DNA from 4 places in the Paenibacillus sp. sgz302164 genome. Region 1 is predicted to be linked to each of the others. Evidence: riboswitches for the same ligand, from Rfam matches in the RefSeq annotation. Region 1 holds a riboswitch; each other region holds the start of a gene.
What was found. Region 1 has a riboswitch for cobalamin ahead of metE (5-methyltetrahydropteroyltriglutamate--homocysteine S-methyltransferase). Riboswitches for the same ligand answer to the same signal wherever they lie in the genome.
Positions count from the first base shown of each region.

Region 2: another riboswitch for cobalamin. It lies ahead of AC0LWT_RS30725 (ABC transporter substrate-binding protein); the one in region 1 lies ahead of metE (5-methyltetrahydropteroyltriglutamate--homocysteine S-methyltransferase).
Region 3: another riboswitch for cobalamin. It lies ahead of cobJ (precorrin-3B C(17)-methyltransferase); the one in region 1 lies ahead of metE (5-methyltetrahydropteroyltriglutamate--homocysteine S-methyltransferase).
Region 4: another riboswitch for cobalamin. It lies ahead of AC0LWT_RS20445 (ABC transporter substrate-binding protein); the one in region 1 lies ahead of metE (5-methyltetrahydropteroyltriglutamate--homocysteine S-methyltransferase).

Region 1 is NZ_JBVYOL010000014.1:23,372-26,836, reverse strand. Features, by position in the region: gene metE (5-methyltetrahydropteroyltriglutamate--homocysteine S-methyltransferase) at 1-1,241, opposite strand, end outside; cobalamin riboswitch at 1,388-1,597, opposite strand; gene nrdF (class 1b ribonucleoside-diphosphate reductase subunit beta) at 1,663-2,631, opposite strand; gene nrdE (class 1b ribonucleoside-diphosphate reductase subunit alpha) at 2,654-3,465, opposite strand, start outside.
Region 2 is NZ_JBVYOL010000025.1:16,931-20,395, forward strand. Features, by position in the region: gene AC0LWT_RS30720 (FecCD family ABC transporter permease) at 1-165, opposite strand, end outside; gene AC0LWT_RS30725 (ABC transporter substrate-binding protein) at 166-1,236, opposite strand; cobalamin riboswitch at 1,352-1,558, opposite strand; gene AC0LWT_RS30730 (hypothetical protein) at 1,621-2,148, opposite strand; gene AC0LWT_RS30735 (aspartyl-phosphate phosphatase Spo0E family protein) at 2,200-2,466, opposite strand; gene AC0LWT_RS30740 (aminotransferase class I/II-fold pyridoxal phosphate-dependent enzyme) at 2,533-3,465, opposite strand, start outside.
Region 3 is NZ_JBVYOL010000006.1:237,110-240,574, reverse strand. Features, by position in the region: gene AC0LWT_RS12260 (hypothetical protein) at 198-485, shown strand; gene AC0LWT_RS12255 (guanylate kinase) at 531-1,109, opposite strand; gene AC0LWT_RS12250 (DUF1361 domain-containing protein) at 1,277-1,945, shown strand; gene AC0LWT_RS12245 (hypothetical protein) at 1,960-2,190, shown strand; cobalamin riboswitch at 2,234-2,437, shown strand; gene cobJ (precorrin-3B C(17)-methyltransferase) at 2,583-3,465, shown strand, end outside.
Region 4 is NZ_JBVYOL010000012.1:102,287-105,751, reverse strand. Features, by position in the region: gene AC0LWT_RS20455 (DUF4261 domain-containing protein) at 1-864, shown strand, start outside; gene AC0LWT_RS20450 (DoxX family protein) at 987-1,382, shown strand; cobalamin riboswitch at 1,457-1,671, shown strand; gene AC0LWT_RS20445 (ABC transporter substrate-binding protein) at 1,859-3,415, shown strand; gene nikB (nickel ABC transporter permease) at 3,431-3,465, shown strand, end outside.

The DNA of each region.
Region 1 (3,465 bases):
CCGCGCGTATGCGAGACTGCCTCAAGCCCGGCCAACTGCGCGGCCACATCCTGGCGGTTCCGCTCAGGCAGCGCGCGGAAGCCGGCAAGCGCCTCCCGGTTCCACTGCCACTCGGCCGCAGCGGATTCCTGTCCGCCTGCGAGCGCCTGGCCGAGCAGCCTCAGTTCGACCAGCTTCTCGTTGGCGTAAGCAAGCGCCTGCTTTAATGCGGCGGGAAGCTTCGTTTCCCGCACAACGGTTACAGGCACATGCAGCAGGCTGCAGGACGGCTGGAGCACCAGCCGCTCGTGCGGTACGTGTGCCGCAAGCTTTTGCGCCAGCAGCAGCTTCGCTTCCAGGTCGGCGCGCCATATGTTGCGCCCGTCGATAATGCCTGCGCCAAGGCGCTTGTCGGCCGGAAATCCGTGCGCCTCCACAGCCCGTAAATTGGCCCCGCCATCGTGCACGAAATCCAGTCCGATGCCTTGAACAGGCAAGCGGACCACCCGCTCATAATGCTCGACCGCCTCAAAATAAGTCTGCAGCATCACGTTCAACCCCGGCACTTCCCGATGGATGGCGCCGTAAATTTGCTCCACAAGCTCAAGTTCCTCCGCAGACGGATTCGTCGTCAAGGCGGGCTCATCGATCTGCACCCAAGCGACGCCTTCTTGCGCCAGTTCCTTCAACACCTGCAAATAGACCGGCAAAAACTGCCCGACTTTCTCGCCGAGCCGCGAAGCCGCGAACCCCTTCGACAGCTTGAGGAACGTGTACAGCCCGACCAGCACAGGTTTGCCTTCGACGTCCGCCCTGGACTTGGCAAAGCGGTACGCCTCCAGCGGTTTGTTGTATGTTAACGTTGGTGCGTCCTCCCCGATTTCCGGGACGATGTAGTGATAATTCGTATTAAACCATTTTGTCATTTCACAGGCTGCACCCTGACTGTTCCCGCGCGCCATCGCGAAATAAGTGGCAAGCGGCACGCGCCCTCCCGAATGCGCGAACCTCGCCGGAACGATACCGAACATGACCGCCATATCCAGCATCGAATCGTAATAAGTGAAATCGCCTACCGGGATTTCGTCCAGCCCCGCATATTTTTGAAATTGCACATGCGCGAGCTGGATCCGCTCCATCTCCGCCACTAAGTCCTGCTCGCTTATTTTACCGGACCAGAACGCCTCCAGCGCTTTTTTCCATTCCCGGTCCTCACCGATTCTCGGATATCCCAAATTGCCAATTTTTATTGCACCAGCCACTTAAGCTCGCCTCCGTTTTCCTCATTTGTACTTTCTGAGCGGAACACAAAAAAGACGTCGTTCCCTCAAAAAGACAAAGGGAAAGACGCCTCGCGATTATACTTATCGGTTGCCATCTAACACCTCCCTATCTCCCGTAGGTAAAAGCAGTGTCGTTGAAACAGGCAGGTCTCCTGGCTATCAGCGTCATCATCGGCAGCAGCCTTCCCGGTTATTCATTCAACCAGTGGCGATGTTTGCTGCGACTCTTCTGTTACAGTGGCGGGACCGCGTCGGCTTTGCACCGAACTTCCCTTTTAAACTCAAGCCCAAGAACGATTCGTTCGGGCAAGAGCACCTGTCTCCACAATATGCAATTGTCTGCTTACATTCGATACAATGTATAACTATACATGAATATTAATTTTTATACAAGCTTTTCTTACAAATTGTCAAAAACAAAATCGTCGTCATTCAGCGGCTCCACATGAATCGTGCGAACGTAGCCGTTGCCTTTTTTGGAGAAAAAGTCGTGCTGCTTCGTCTTGGTGCTGAGTCCGTTCAGCACGATCGGATTGATCTCCTCTTCCGGGAATGCAGGGTCGAGCCCGAGATTCATAAACGCCTTGTTCGCGTTATAACGCAGGAACGCCTTCACTTCCCGGTCCAGGCCGATCGCGCTGTACAGATCCTCCGTGTACCCTTCCTCATTCGCATGAAGCTCCTTCAGAAGCGCGGTCAAAGTCTCGTAAGCCTCGTCCTGCTCCTGCGGAGTCAGCTCCTCGTACACTTCCTGGGCAAGCACGCCCACATACAGCCCGTGAATGCTTTCGTCGCGCAAAATCAGATCTATGATTTCGCCGCTGCTCGTCATCTTGCCTTGGCCGGCCAAATACAGCGGATAGAAAAAGCCGCTATAGAACAAATAGCTTTCAAGCAGCACGGATGCCGCCATCGCCAAATACAGATCCTTGCGGGTGTGAATGCCGTCGTAATATTTGGCAATCGTATTCGCCTTGAACTGCAAATACGGATTTCGCTCCACCCAGAGGAAAATGTCGTTGATCTCCTCCGTCGTAGACAGCGTCGTAAAAATGCTGCTGTACGATTTGGCGTGAATTTGCTCCATCATGCCCATGAAGCTGAGCACCGCTTTGCGCTGCAGCCCGTCCACATGCTCCAAAATTCTTGGCATCCCTACGCCGCCCTGCATCGTATCGAGCAGCGTAAGCCCGCCCAGCACTTTCATATACAGGTCGCGCTCCGCTTCGTTCAGCGTCATCCAGGACATTTTATCGTCAGACAGAGGAATTTCTTCGTCCGTCCAAAACTGCATAATATTTTGATTCCAGAACGTGATCGTAAAATCGTCGTCAGGCCGGTTCCAGTTGACGGCTCTCTTGGTGGTCATCTTGTATTCATTCCCCTTCCCGTTACACCGAACAGCTGACGCACTCTTCAACGGAGAGCTGGTTCGTCCGCGTGTAATAGAGCGATTTTAACCCGACACGGGCAGCGTACAAATAATAGCGCGCAAGCTGTCTGGTCGTCACATCGCTGTTGACATGAAGCACCGTCGAAATGCCTTGATCGACATGCGTCTGGATTTCGGCAATCAGGTCAAGAATTTTGAATTGGTTCATTTGATACGCCGATTTATAGAAGAAGAAATTGTCTCTTCGCAAATACGGCATCGGGTAATACGTCGTCGAGTTCGCGTACGTCCGCGTTTCGATCGGCTCGACGATCGGCATGACGCTGGAAGTCGCATTCTGGATGTACGAAATGCTTTGCGTAGGAGCGATAGCCATTCTGTACGCATGGTAAAGCCCGTGAGCGCGCACTTCTTCCTTCAGCTTGGCCCAATCGTCCGGAGAAGGAATCTGCATGCCCTCGAACAGTTGTTTCACCTTGTCTGTGACCGGGCGGTAATCGGTTTGCAAGTAGCGGTCAAAATAAGCGCCGCCGGCATATTCCGAAAGCTCGAACCCGTCGAACGTCTCGCCCTTCGACTTCGCGATCTCCATGCTTTTTTCAATCGAGAAGAAATTCATCGCCATGAAAAACGTGCGGACAAAATCTTTCGCTTCTTCGCTCTCATAACTGATCTTGTTTTTGGACAAATATCCGTGCAGGTTCATCGCACCCAGTCCGACCGAGTGCAGCTCGCGGTTCGCCTTCGCTACGCCCGGCGCGTTGGCGACCGTCGTCATATCGCTGACGGAGGTCAGCGCAATCATGCCCT
Region 2 (3,465 bases), on a different contig from region 1:
CCAATCCGCTTCGATTCGCTCTCCCAGCCACGGAATGTGCTTGCCGATAATACCGGCTATTTGCAGTACATGGACATGGGCCGTGCCCAAAGACAAGCTGATCAGAATAGAAAGAAGAAGGAGTAAGACTCCTACTCCTCCCCACAGCATCAGTTTTCTTTTCATCTACTTCACCAGTTCGGGGTAAATCGCCTTGGCCATGGCAAGCAGGCCGTCCGTTATTCTTGGGCCCGGGCGGCTGAGCAGATTTTGATCGATGCCGACAACCCGGTTCGTTTTCACGGCTTCAATCTGATCCCATCCGCTGCGTTCGCGAATGATCGCGTCGAGCGTTTTTTTGCTCTTGTCATCGGTCACGCCGGCCGCGAAAAGAATGACGTTGGGGTTTTGCTGAATGATCTTCTCTTCGCTGATTTGGTACCAGCCCTTCTTGTCCCCTGCAACATTGACGCCTCCGGCCAGTTGAATCAGCTCGTCCATAAATTCGCCGCTGCCGACCGTCCAGCCTGCGCTGAATTCGACGTAGACCTTTTTCTTATTGGCCTGCTTCACGTCTTTCACGGCGCTGACCACTTTCTGGCGGTCCGCTTTCATTTTGTCCGCCACCTGCTCCGCCTGTTCCTGATGATCCGTAATGACCCCGAACGTAAGCACGTCGGCAATGGCGTCGTCGAGCGTCTTGGGCTCCACTTTAAACATATTGATATTCATCGCGCGAAGCTTTTCCACAGTGTCGGCCTTCATCGAAACGCCCGTGAAAACGATGTCCGCATTAGCAGCGATGACCGCCTCTTGATTCGGCTTCGTAATGCCGCCCATCTTCGGCTTCGATTTCGCCGCCTCCGGATAATCGTCCAGGTCCGATACGCCGACAATCTGATTGTCGAGCCCTATAGCAAAAAGCGCTTCCGTCTCGGCGGGCGATACGGATACGATCCTCTGCGGCGCCTTGTCAAACGTAAATTCTTTTCCCGTCGCATCCTTGATTTTGAGCGGGTACTGCGTCTTTTTGGACGCTTTGGCGGTTTCCGCAGCCGTCGCCGTCGCGGACGGGGCTTTCGTTTCGCCCGCTCCCAGCTTGGCCGGGTCCGTCAGCTCCGGCTGCTTCTCCACTGTCTTGCCGCAGCCTGCAAGACTGATTGCCACAGCTGCGGCAAGAGCCAGCAGCGCGGTCTTTTTCCACAAGCTCACTTTCATCTCGCTTTTCTCCTTTTCCTCGTCTGTCAGGACTTCCATCCTGCCAAAAAATCCCCTGCCGTTTCCCGAAGGAACAGCAGGGGACGATAAATCCAGGCAGCTGACAGCCGCCGGCTGCTCCCTGATTTAACGCCATCCTTTTCCTCGAAGGAAGTCGTGTACGGCACCATAGGCAGGTCTCCTGACTTTCGGGTATCGAGCTTCCCCGCCTTCCCATCCCCTAAATCGGAACAGTGGCATTATGAGGAACATTCCCGGTTACAGTGGCGGGACCGCGCCGGATTTGCACCGGCTTCCCTTTTAAGCGGCAGCGCCCGACCGATCGGGCACAGCTGCCGACACCTGTGGCTGCATAGCTATAACATTCAGTATCTCTTTGTCGATTATAGATGAGTTTCCCGGCATGTACAAGCCGAAGGCGAATTACTTCGCGGCGATGACCTTCAGCACCTGCTTGGCCTCATCGATTTGTTTAAAGTTTTGTGGAATAAAGGCGGTTAGCCCTTTGCCCTCCAGCCCCTGCTCTTTCAGCCATTTGTTGCCTGCCATCGGAATGCCGTAAAGATGCTTTTCCGCCGGCTTCCCATCCTCGGCAAGTTCCATAACCCCATCCGGATAATCCTCCGGCTTGATCACGTCGTCAAGAGCTACGAACCCGGCCTGCTTGGACAGCGCTTTAAACTGTTCGTCCGGCAAAATAAGAATGCCGTTGCCGCCGGCGGCAAGCTCGACAATCATTTTTTCCATCGAAAAAATCGGCGTTGAGACGAACTTTACGGTCGGCTTCTCGCCTACCTTGGCCGCAAGGGAAGCTTCCAGCTTGTCGCCGATTTCCGAAGGAAATCCGTTCGCTCCCATGGCGAAAATAGGCACATCAGGCTTTGGGCCTCCGCACCCGGCCAACAGCACCGCCAGCATGGCGATGCTCACTAAAAGCAGCTTGATTCTCATGCAGTTTCAATCCTTCCGAAGTTTTGTACGGTCATAAGAAAAGCCGGCTCATCACCGACTTTTTTTGCCTCTATTCATATATTCGTTTATTTTTTGATCGAGGACTGTGCTGAGCTCGACGACGGCTTCGGAAGTCATTTCCTTGCCTTCGACAACCATCTGTTCGAGCATCCGTCTCAAAGAATGAATCTCTTCTTCGAGCGGACTCAAGGAGGCGGATTTCTTAGCATGCTTGATCAACCAGCTACGATCGGAATCATCTTCCCGAATTTGGAAATGTTTGTTATATGAAGCAAGTTGATATTCCATAAAAGCCATGCTCTTCCCTCCTTACCTCAAGGATACCAGTTTTTGTCCCTATTGAAAATATCTTTTTAAAATGTTTTACATTTTTTTGATGAATTTTCCTATTCGTTCTAATGCTTCATTTAGCTGGGAAACACTATACGCGTAAGAACAGCGCAGGAAGCCTTCTCCGCCAAGCCCGAATACGTGTCCGGGAACTGCCGCCACCTTCGCTTCGAACAGCAATCTTTCGGCAAATTTCTCCGAAGTCATCCCCGTCGCCGCAATGCTCGGAAACGCGTAAAACGCGCCCTGCGGCTCGTGGCATTCGAGCCCGATCTCGCGAAATCCTTTGACGATCAGGCGCCGGCGCTGATTGTACGATTCCATCATGCGGTCTTTCTCTTCCAGCCCGTTCTTGAGAGCTTCATGAGCGGCCACCTGCCCCATAATCGGCGCGCACATCACCGTGTATTGGTGAATTTTGGTCATCGCGGAGATCAGGTCGGAGTGCCCGCACGCATATCCCATGCGCCAGCCCGTCATGGCGAACGCTTTGGAAAAACCGCTCACAAGGATGGTCCGGTCCTTCATTCCCGGCATGGCCGCGAAGCTCACATGCTTTTGTTCGTACGTGAGTTCCGCATAGATTTCATCCGAAATGACGATCAGGTCGTTCTCCTCGACGACTTTGGCGATCGGCAGCCAGTCTTCATAAGTCATAATGCCGCCGGTCGGATTGCTCGGATAGCACAAAATCAAAATTTTGGATCGGGGCGTTATCGCCGCTCGCAGCGATTGCTCGGTCAGTTTGAACTGGTCTTTGGCAAATGTCTCGATGCCTACCGCTTTCCCCCCGCTGATGGTCGTGATGGGCGAGTAAGAGATGTAGCACGGCTCGGGGATCAAAATTTCATCCCCCGGCGTAATCAGCGCCCGCAGCGCGAGGTCGATCGCTTCGCTTCCTCCTACGGTCACCAGCACCTCGTCGCCGGGCTCGTAGCTTACCTGGAACGAATTGTGCAAGTATTC
Region 3 (3,465 bases), on a different contig from region 1:
GAATGGTAGTCGGCAGTAGTATATAGGAAAGGTAAACACATCATAATATGGATGAACAAAACAAAAAAAGCGAAAAAAGTTTTCATTTTTTAGCCGTAATTTTAGGCGTAATTGTGGACAATGTAGGGACTTTTTTATCTTCTGCAAGCATAAGCCTCATTTTTTTGTCCACGCAATCTGACAATGAACAAGATCTGATGAAAATTTATTCTTACACGGGATGGCTGGCTGCGTTTTTGGTTATCGGCATGTTTTGGTCTTTCTACGGCGCTTACGTAGCGGCCAAGGTAGCCAAACGGGCCGAGTACTTCAATGCCGGATGCATAGGCGTGATTGGCGCGGCGGTCGGCTTTGATTCTCTGATTTCCAATCCCGGCGTTGCTTTTTGGTACCAAATCATCGGACTGATCGTCATCGTGCCGGTTTCTTTATTGGGCGGCCATGTGGCGTTAAGACGCAAGCATGCGCGGAGCATGAATCGCTAAAAAAAGAGACTCCAGCCTGTAAAGGCGGGTCTCTTTTTAGGTGGTTCAGCCTGCTGGCGCCGGTACGTAGGAAAGCATTGTGTTTTTCACAAGTTCCGTAGTCTGACTCAAGTCCATATTTTCAAATACATGTTCGCATTGCTTGCGGTAGGAAACTTCCTCGATATAGTGGTTCATATAATGATCGATAACGTCCATCGGCGTGCTGCGCGCCAGAAGCCTTTCCATAATCGTCTGCTTGTTTGCATAAATAAAAATTCGGACAGCCCGTTCGCCGAACTCATATTTGAAACGGTTGGCCGCATAGCGGTTGACGATAACGTAAATAGAGCCGTGTTCCTTGAGAGCTTGATCGATGTCCGCACGTTTGATTCCGTAAAAATTTCCGTCGATTTCCGCCGTCTGAAAAAATTCACCGTTAATATCCGCATCGATGAACGCTTTCCGTGAAATGAATTTGTAATCTCTGCCTTCGATTTCTTTAGGTCTTGGAGTTCGTGTTGTGTAAGATGCAACCGATGAGAAGCCGAGCTCTTTGGCAATTTGGTGCGCAATTGTTTTGCGACCGGAACCGCTTGTGCCTGTGAACACAAAGATCAATCCGCCGGTTTGCTGTCCGCCCATAATGAATCCTCCTCCAAATATGAAATTTTGAAAGCGATATCGTGATAGTTTTATTATAGTACGAATATTCGGAAAATTAAAGAGAGAATTCGTGTTTCATAGATTGTGCGGTATAATAGAAACGTCGAAAGGAGCTGTTCCTGCTGAATTTCAAAATATATGTGCAAATGAATCGGGCTTTGTTTTACTTGGTCGGTATGCTTGCGGTCGCGTCAGCGGCTTGTACGGCGCTGCTGCTGGTCCGTATTTACGGGTCGTCGGGCAGTTTTCTGTACAGATGGCTGATTGCGCCGAACTTGATGCTGGCCTGGATTCCGCTGGCGGCGGCGCTGGCCGTTCGTTACTGGTGGCATATGCAGCAAACATTCCGCATCAGACTGCTGATCGGATTGCTGGTATGGCTGCTGTTTTTGCCGAATGCTCCGTATATGTTGACGGATCTGGTGCATTTGACATATTTGAAATCGTCGGTTCCCGTACATTTTGACGTATTGCTGAACGCTTTTACGGCGATTATTGCCCTTTGGGTCGGCTTGTTTGCCTTCTATCTCGTGCACGAAATATGGCAGGGACTGCTTCGCCCGGCCGCAAGCTGGATGTTGGCCGGCGTCTTGCTGCTGCTGTGCAGCGTTGGCGTGTTTTTGGGCCGCTTTTTGCGGTATAATAGCTGGGATTTATTCCGCAAGCCCTGGGCGATCGCGCAAGATTCCTTAAAGCTGCTGGAGCAGCGGGATGCGCTCGTTTTTATCGGCGTGTTTATGCTGGTTCTTAGCTGTTTGTACCTTGTTTTTTACGCTTCTGTCCGGTATCGGGCCGCCGCAAAGAACGTTCGTTAAGAAGGAGAGTTTTCATGCCCAAATACGCAAATCTAAGTATCGAGGCAACGCAATTTTTGCAAAACAGAACAGGCAGCACTCACCTGGAATGCTATACATACATCGATCCGGCGCGGACGGAAGAAAGTTTTTTTGTCGTGCGTACGACAAACAAAGTGATTCATGTCGGCTTTTCCGAAATTGCGTACGATCCGGCCGATTATAAGAGTTTGCTGGAAGGTCTCTACCGCTCTGTCTATGAATAATTGCATAGACAATGCATACGATTGATGATAGGATGATTTTAATTGCATATGGATGGAACCAGGTGCTGAATGATACGTTTCATTCAGTTAAAAGGGAAGTCCGGTGAGAATCCGGCACGGACCCGCCACTGTAACGATCGGGCTTTGGAGCAAAGCCTCTCCTTGGCAGCATGTCACTGGGCAATACCCGGGAAGACGCCGGGAGTATGATCGAAGTCAGGAGACCTGCCCGGTTTGAACGACACTTTTGCCCTACGAGGAATTAGGGTGTGTTAGAGGGCGGTTGCTCCTGTGCTTATTGAAAAGACGTTCAAACCAGGCATTTCTAACATGATGTTGTGTTGGAAATGCTTTTTTATTCGTGCAAAAGGTTTTTAGAAAGGGTGATTGCTATGCCGGGGAAATTGCTCGTCATCGGTTTCGGGCCGGGAAGTTTCGAACATATTACGAAGCGGGCGCGCGAGGCTATTCAAGAAAGTGAAATCATCATCGGCTACAATACATATGTCGATCTTATATCCGGCTTGATTTCGGAACAGCAAATTGTAAGAACCGGAATGACGGAGGAAGTGAGCCGGGCGCAGGAGGCGGTCAGACAAGCGAAGCTGGGGAAAAAGGTAGCGGTTATCTCAAGCGGAGACGCCGGTGTGTACGGGATGGCCGGCCTTATCTACGAAGTGTTGATGGAGCAAGGGTGGACGCAAGCGGACGGCGTCGAAGTTGAAATCATCCCCGGCATCTCGGCCATCAATTCCGCCGCATCCTTGCTGGGCGCGCCTATTATGCACGATGCGTGCACGATCAGCTTGAGCGACCATTTGACGCCGTGGGAGCTTATTGAAAGGCGGGTGGAAGCCGCGGCGCAGGCGGATTTTGTCATTGCGCTGTACAACCCGCGCAGCGGAAGAAGGACGCGTCAAATCGTCGAGACGCAGCGCATTTTGCTTCAGCACCGTTCGCCGCAAACGCCGGTCGGCATCGTCAAGAGCGCATACCGGGATCGGGAGCACGTCGTCGTAACGACGCTGGCCGATATGCTGAATCACGATATCGGGATGCTGACAACGATTATTATCGGCAACTCGGCGACCCAAAATTATGACGGCCTGCTGATAACCCCGCGCGGGTATCAGCGCAAATATACGCTGGGCGCGGAGACGCAGCCGCTCAAGCCGCATCAGCGGCTGCGGGCCGAGGCGGAGCCTTGGGCGCTCGCGCAGGAGGAAGAGGCTCCGGCCGAAGACCGAAGCGAAAGAGCGGGAGCCGCAGCCGGCG
Region 4 (3,465 bases), on a different contig from region 1:
CTTAATCGGCGGTTCGAAATTGTAAGTATAAAGGAAACCTATGAAGAGTGGGTGTTCGGCGGCCCCAGCCTGCTTGTTCCATACCGTCCGGAAGTCAACGGGTATATTCAGGTTGACGTCGTCGACAGGCCCTGGCCGGACGACATGGGCGACCCGTCGGAGGAGGCCATGATATTCGGGGCCTGGTCAATGGGCTTTTTCGGGCCTTATACGTTCCCGAACAATTTGGAGCGCGCGGCGCAGCAGGCGTGGGGATATCCCGAAGGACGGCAGGCTTGCGCCGATCACGAGGCGTTCATCCGCATCCGTTCCACGTATACGTTTGGTCAAATGGACGATCAAGCGCCGCTTTTGCCTGAGGATTATGAATCGCTTCCTGAGCTTTTGGCCGTGACCGACATCGCTGGTGTTCTGCTTCAACTGCCCGAAGCGCTTTGCTATTTCAACCCGAGCGGGGAGTGCCTCGCTTCTACAGAGATGTTTCATGAACTGTATGAACGCTATGAACAGACGGCGCTGCCTCCGCTGGAACTGTGGTCCAATGTCAGGATGTTTAACATTCCCAGCGATGAAAACTGGCTATTGATGGATTCGGTCGGCATGCTTCAATTGGATGTGACCGATCATGAGGCGATTTTTCATCGTCATGTTTACGACCCTGCCGAAGTCGCCAACTTTCTAAGAAACATATCGAATTATGTATACGAGAGCGGCCCCGTTATTAAAAATGGCGATACGACAGACGGGCCGGGCGGGGTCCGTTGGCAGGGCGTTTTGGCGGAGGAAGGATTGGCTGGACCGCCGCGCGAAGTAATCCGATGGTATCCGATGGACGGCAGGGAACGCCCGGCAATGCCGGAATGACCGACCGTTTTCCTGCCAATGCGGGAGAGGAATTTTTTAGAATATAGCAATTAAGAAGAAATCTTGCCCCTGTGTTTATGATAATATGAGTGCATGACATAGCCTAGAAGGGTGAGGAAATCATGAGAACCGAAATATCAAGAGGCAGGCTCTGGACGGCGCGAATCATGAGCTGGCTGGTTATTTTGTTTATGCTGTTCGATAGCATTTTTAAGTTCATTCAACCCGTACCCGTTGTAGAAGGCACAGTTGCTCTCGGCTATGCCGAGCACCATATCGCCGTAATTGGCATACTCGGGCTGATTTCTACCATTCTGTACGCCGTTCCTCGTACATCTTTTCTGGGTGCGCTGCTGCTGACCGCTTATTTTGGCGGGGTGGTTGCCACGCATATTCGAATGGACGCGCCGCTTTTTACGCATATTTTATTTCCGGTATATTTTGCTGTCCTGGCTTGGGGTGGAGTTTGGCTGAGAGACGAGCGCGTGCGCAAACTCATTCCATTTCGCAGCAAATGATCGGTTAAGCGTGCGAACTTTCGTACATTGACATTTTCGGGTTTCATAACTAATATTAAGAGAGTTTCTCACAACTTCATATTTTGGAAATAGGTGTAGTTAAAGTTTGTATCTAAGCTTTAATCGCTTAAAAGGGAAGTCCGGTTTAATTCCGGCACGGACCCGCCACTGTACATGAGGTTCAGCCATGCCGGCTGATTTCTTTCGGAAAAGCCACTGGGCCATAAACCCGGGAAGGTCCGGAAGTCATACTCTTAGTCAGGAGACCTGCCTGTTTCAACATCACTGTTAGATCTACGGGATATTAGGGAGGTGGTTGGATGTGCTCATTTGTAAAATGTCTAAGTCCATGAACCCCTTCATGCTGAAGCGGTTTTAGCCGTTGTCTAGCCATGTACGCGTATAAAAAGCATTTCCGACTGCTTGTCTTGGGTCGGGTGTGCTTTTTTTGTTTTTTACTAAAAGGGGGATGCAAGATGAGAACAATGGAAAACAGATTTTCGCTGATTAAATGGGGAGTGATTGCAGCGGTTGTGCTTTCGCTGGCGGGATGTTCTACGCAGGACAAAACGAGCGGAACGGACACAAAGCAATCGTCCGCAGCCAAAAAGCTGACCGTAGCTTACACGTGGAAGCCTTCCGGCGTAGACCCCCACGGAGCGGACAGTTGGGACGTTATGCGTTCCGGCGCCGGTGAAACACTGGTTCGTCTCAACGAAAAGTTGGAGCCCGCTCCTTGGCTGGCCAAAGAGTGGAAGCAGGTAAATCCGACGACATGGGTGTTTAAACTGCAGGAAAACGCCACTTTTCATAACGGAAAGGCGATGGACGCGGAAAGTGTCAAAAGTTCGCTGCAGCGCTCGATCGAGAAGAGCCATTTAGCCAAAGATTTGCTGCAGCTGAAATCCGTGGAGGTCGTCGCGCCGCATGAATTGAAAATCGTAACGGACAAGCCGAATGCCGCATTGGTATCTAATTTGGCAGATCCGTCCACGATTATCTTGGATACGGCGTCGATGGATGCGAAAAGCGGTTACCCCGCCATGACAGGGGCGTTTAAAATCAAACAGTTTAACAAAGACGAGTCGCTTGTCGTCGAGAGATATCCGAATTACTGGGGAGAACCGGCCTTATTGTCCGAAGTCACGATGAAATTCGTAACGGATGGCAATGCCCGTTTGATGGCGCTGCAGTCGGGTCAAGCGGATGTCGCGACCGATATTCCGATCGACAGTGCGGCCTTGTTGGAAAAGGACAACAAGACCAAGGTGCTGTCGGCCCCGTCGCTTCGGACACACATGATGCTTTTTAATATGAAATCCCCCTTGTTCCAGGATGCGGCTAACCGGAGGGCGGTAGATCAATCGATTCCGCGGGAGGCTATTGCAGGTACCGTTATGAAGGGTTACGGCACTGCAGCAAAAGGCCCATTTCCAAGCGTACTTCCGTTTGGTAAAGTAGAACGTGCGGCGCAAAACCTCACTGTCGGGCAATTGCTGACACAGGGCGGCTGGCAGAAAAATGCGCAAGGGATTTGGGAAAAACAGGGGAAACCGTTCGAGGCGACACTGTTAACTTTTCCGCAGAGGCCGGAGCTGTCCGTCATGGCCGAGGTCATCCAAAGCCAGTTATTAAAAGAAGGCATTAAGATCAACATTCGCAAAGTGGAAAATATCGATGACGCTTTGCTGAAGGATGATTGGGATTTATCGATGTACAGCATGTTAACGGCGCATACAGGCGAACCGCAATATTTTTTGAACACGTTCTACCGGTCGAATAGCGAGTCCAACGTCAGCCGGTACGCGTCGCAGCCGTTGGAACAGATTCTGGATCAACTTCTTTTGGCGTCGGATCCGGCTCAAAGAAATCAATTGGCCGTACAAGCCCAGGAAATTGTGAACACCGATCTGCCGCAGTCGTTTATCGTTCATCCCAATAATGTATTTGGCGCTAAAAAAGGCGTGCAAGGATTTACTCCTCATCCGATCGAGTACTATTACATTCATTCTAAAGTCGATATGACGGAATAACAGGTGAAGCATTCAATGATTCGCTTTTGGTTGGAACGTGTGGCCCAACT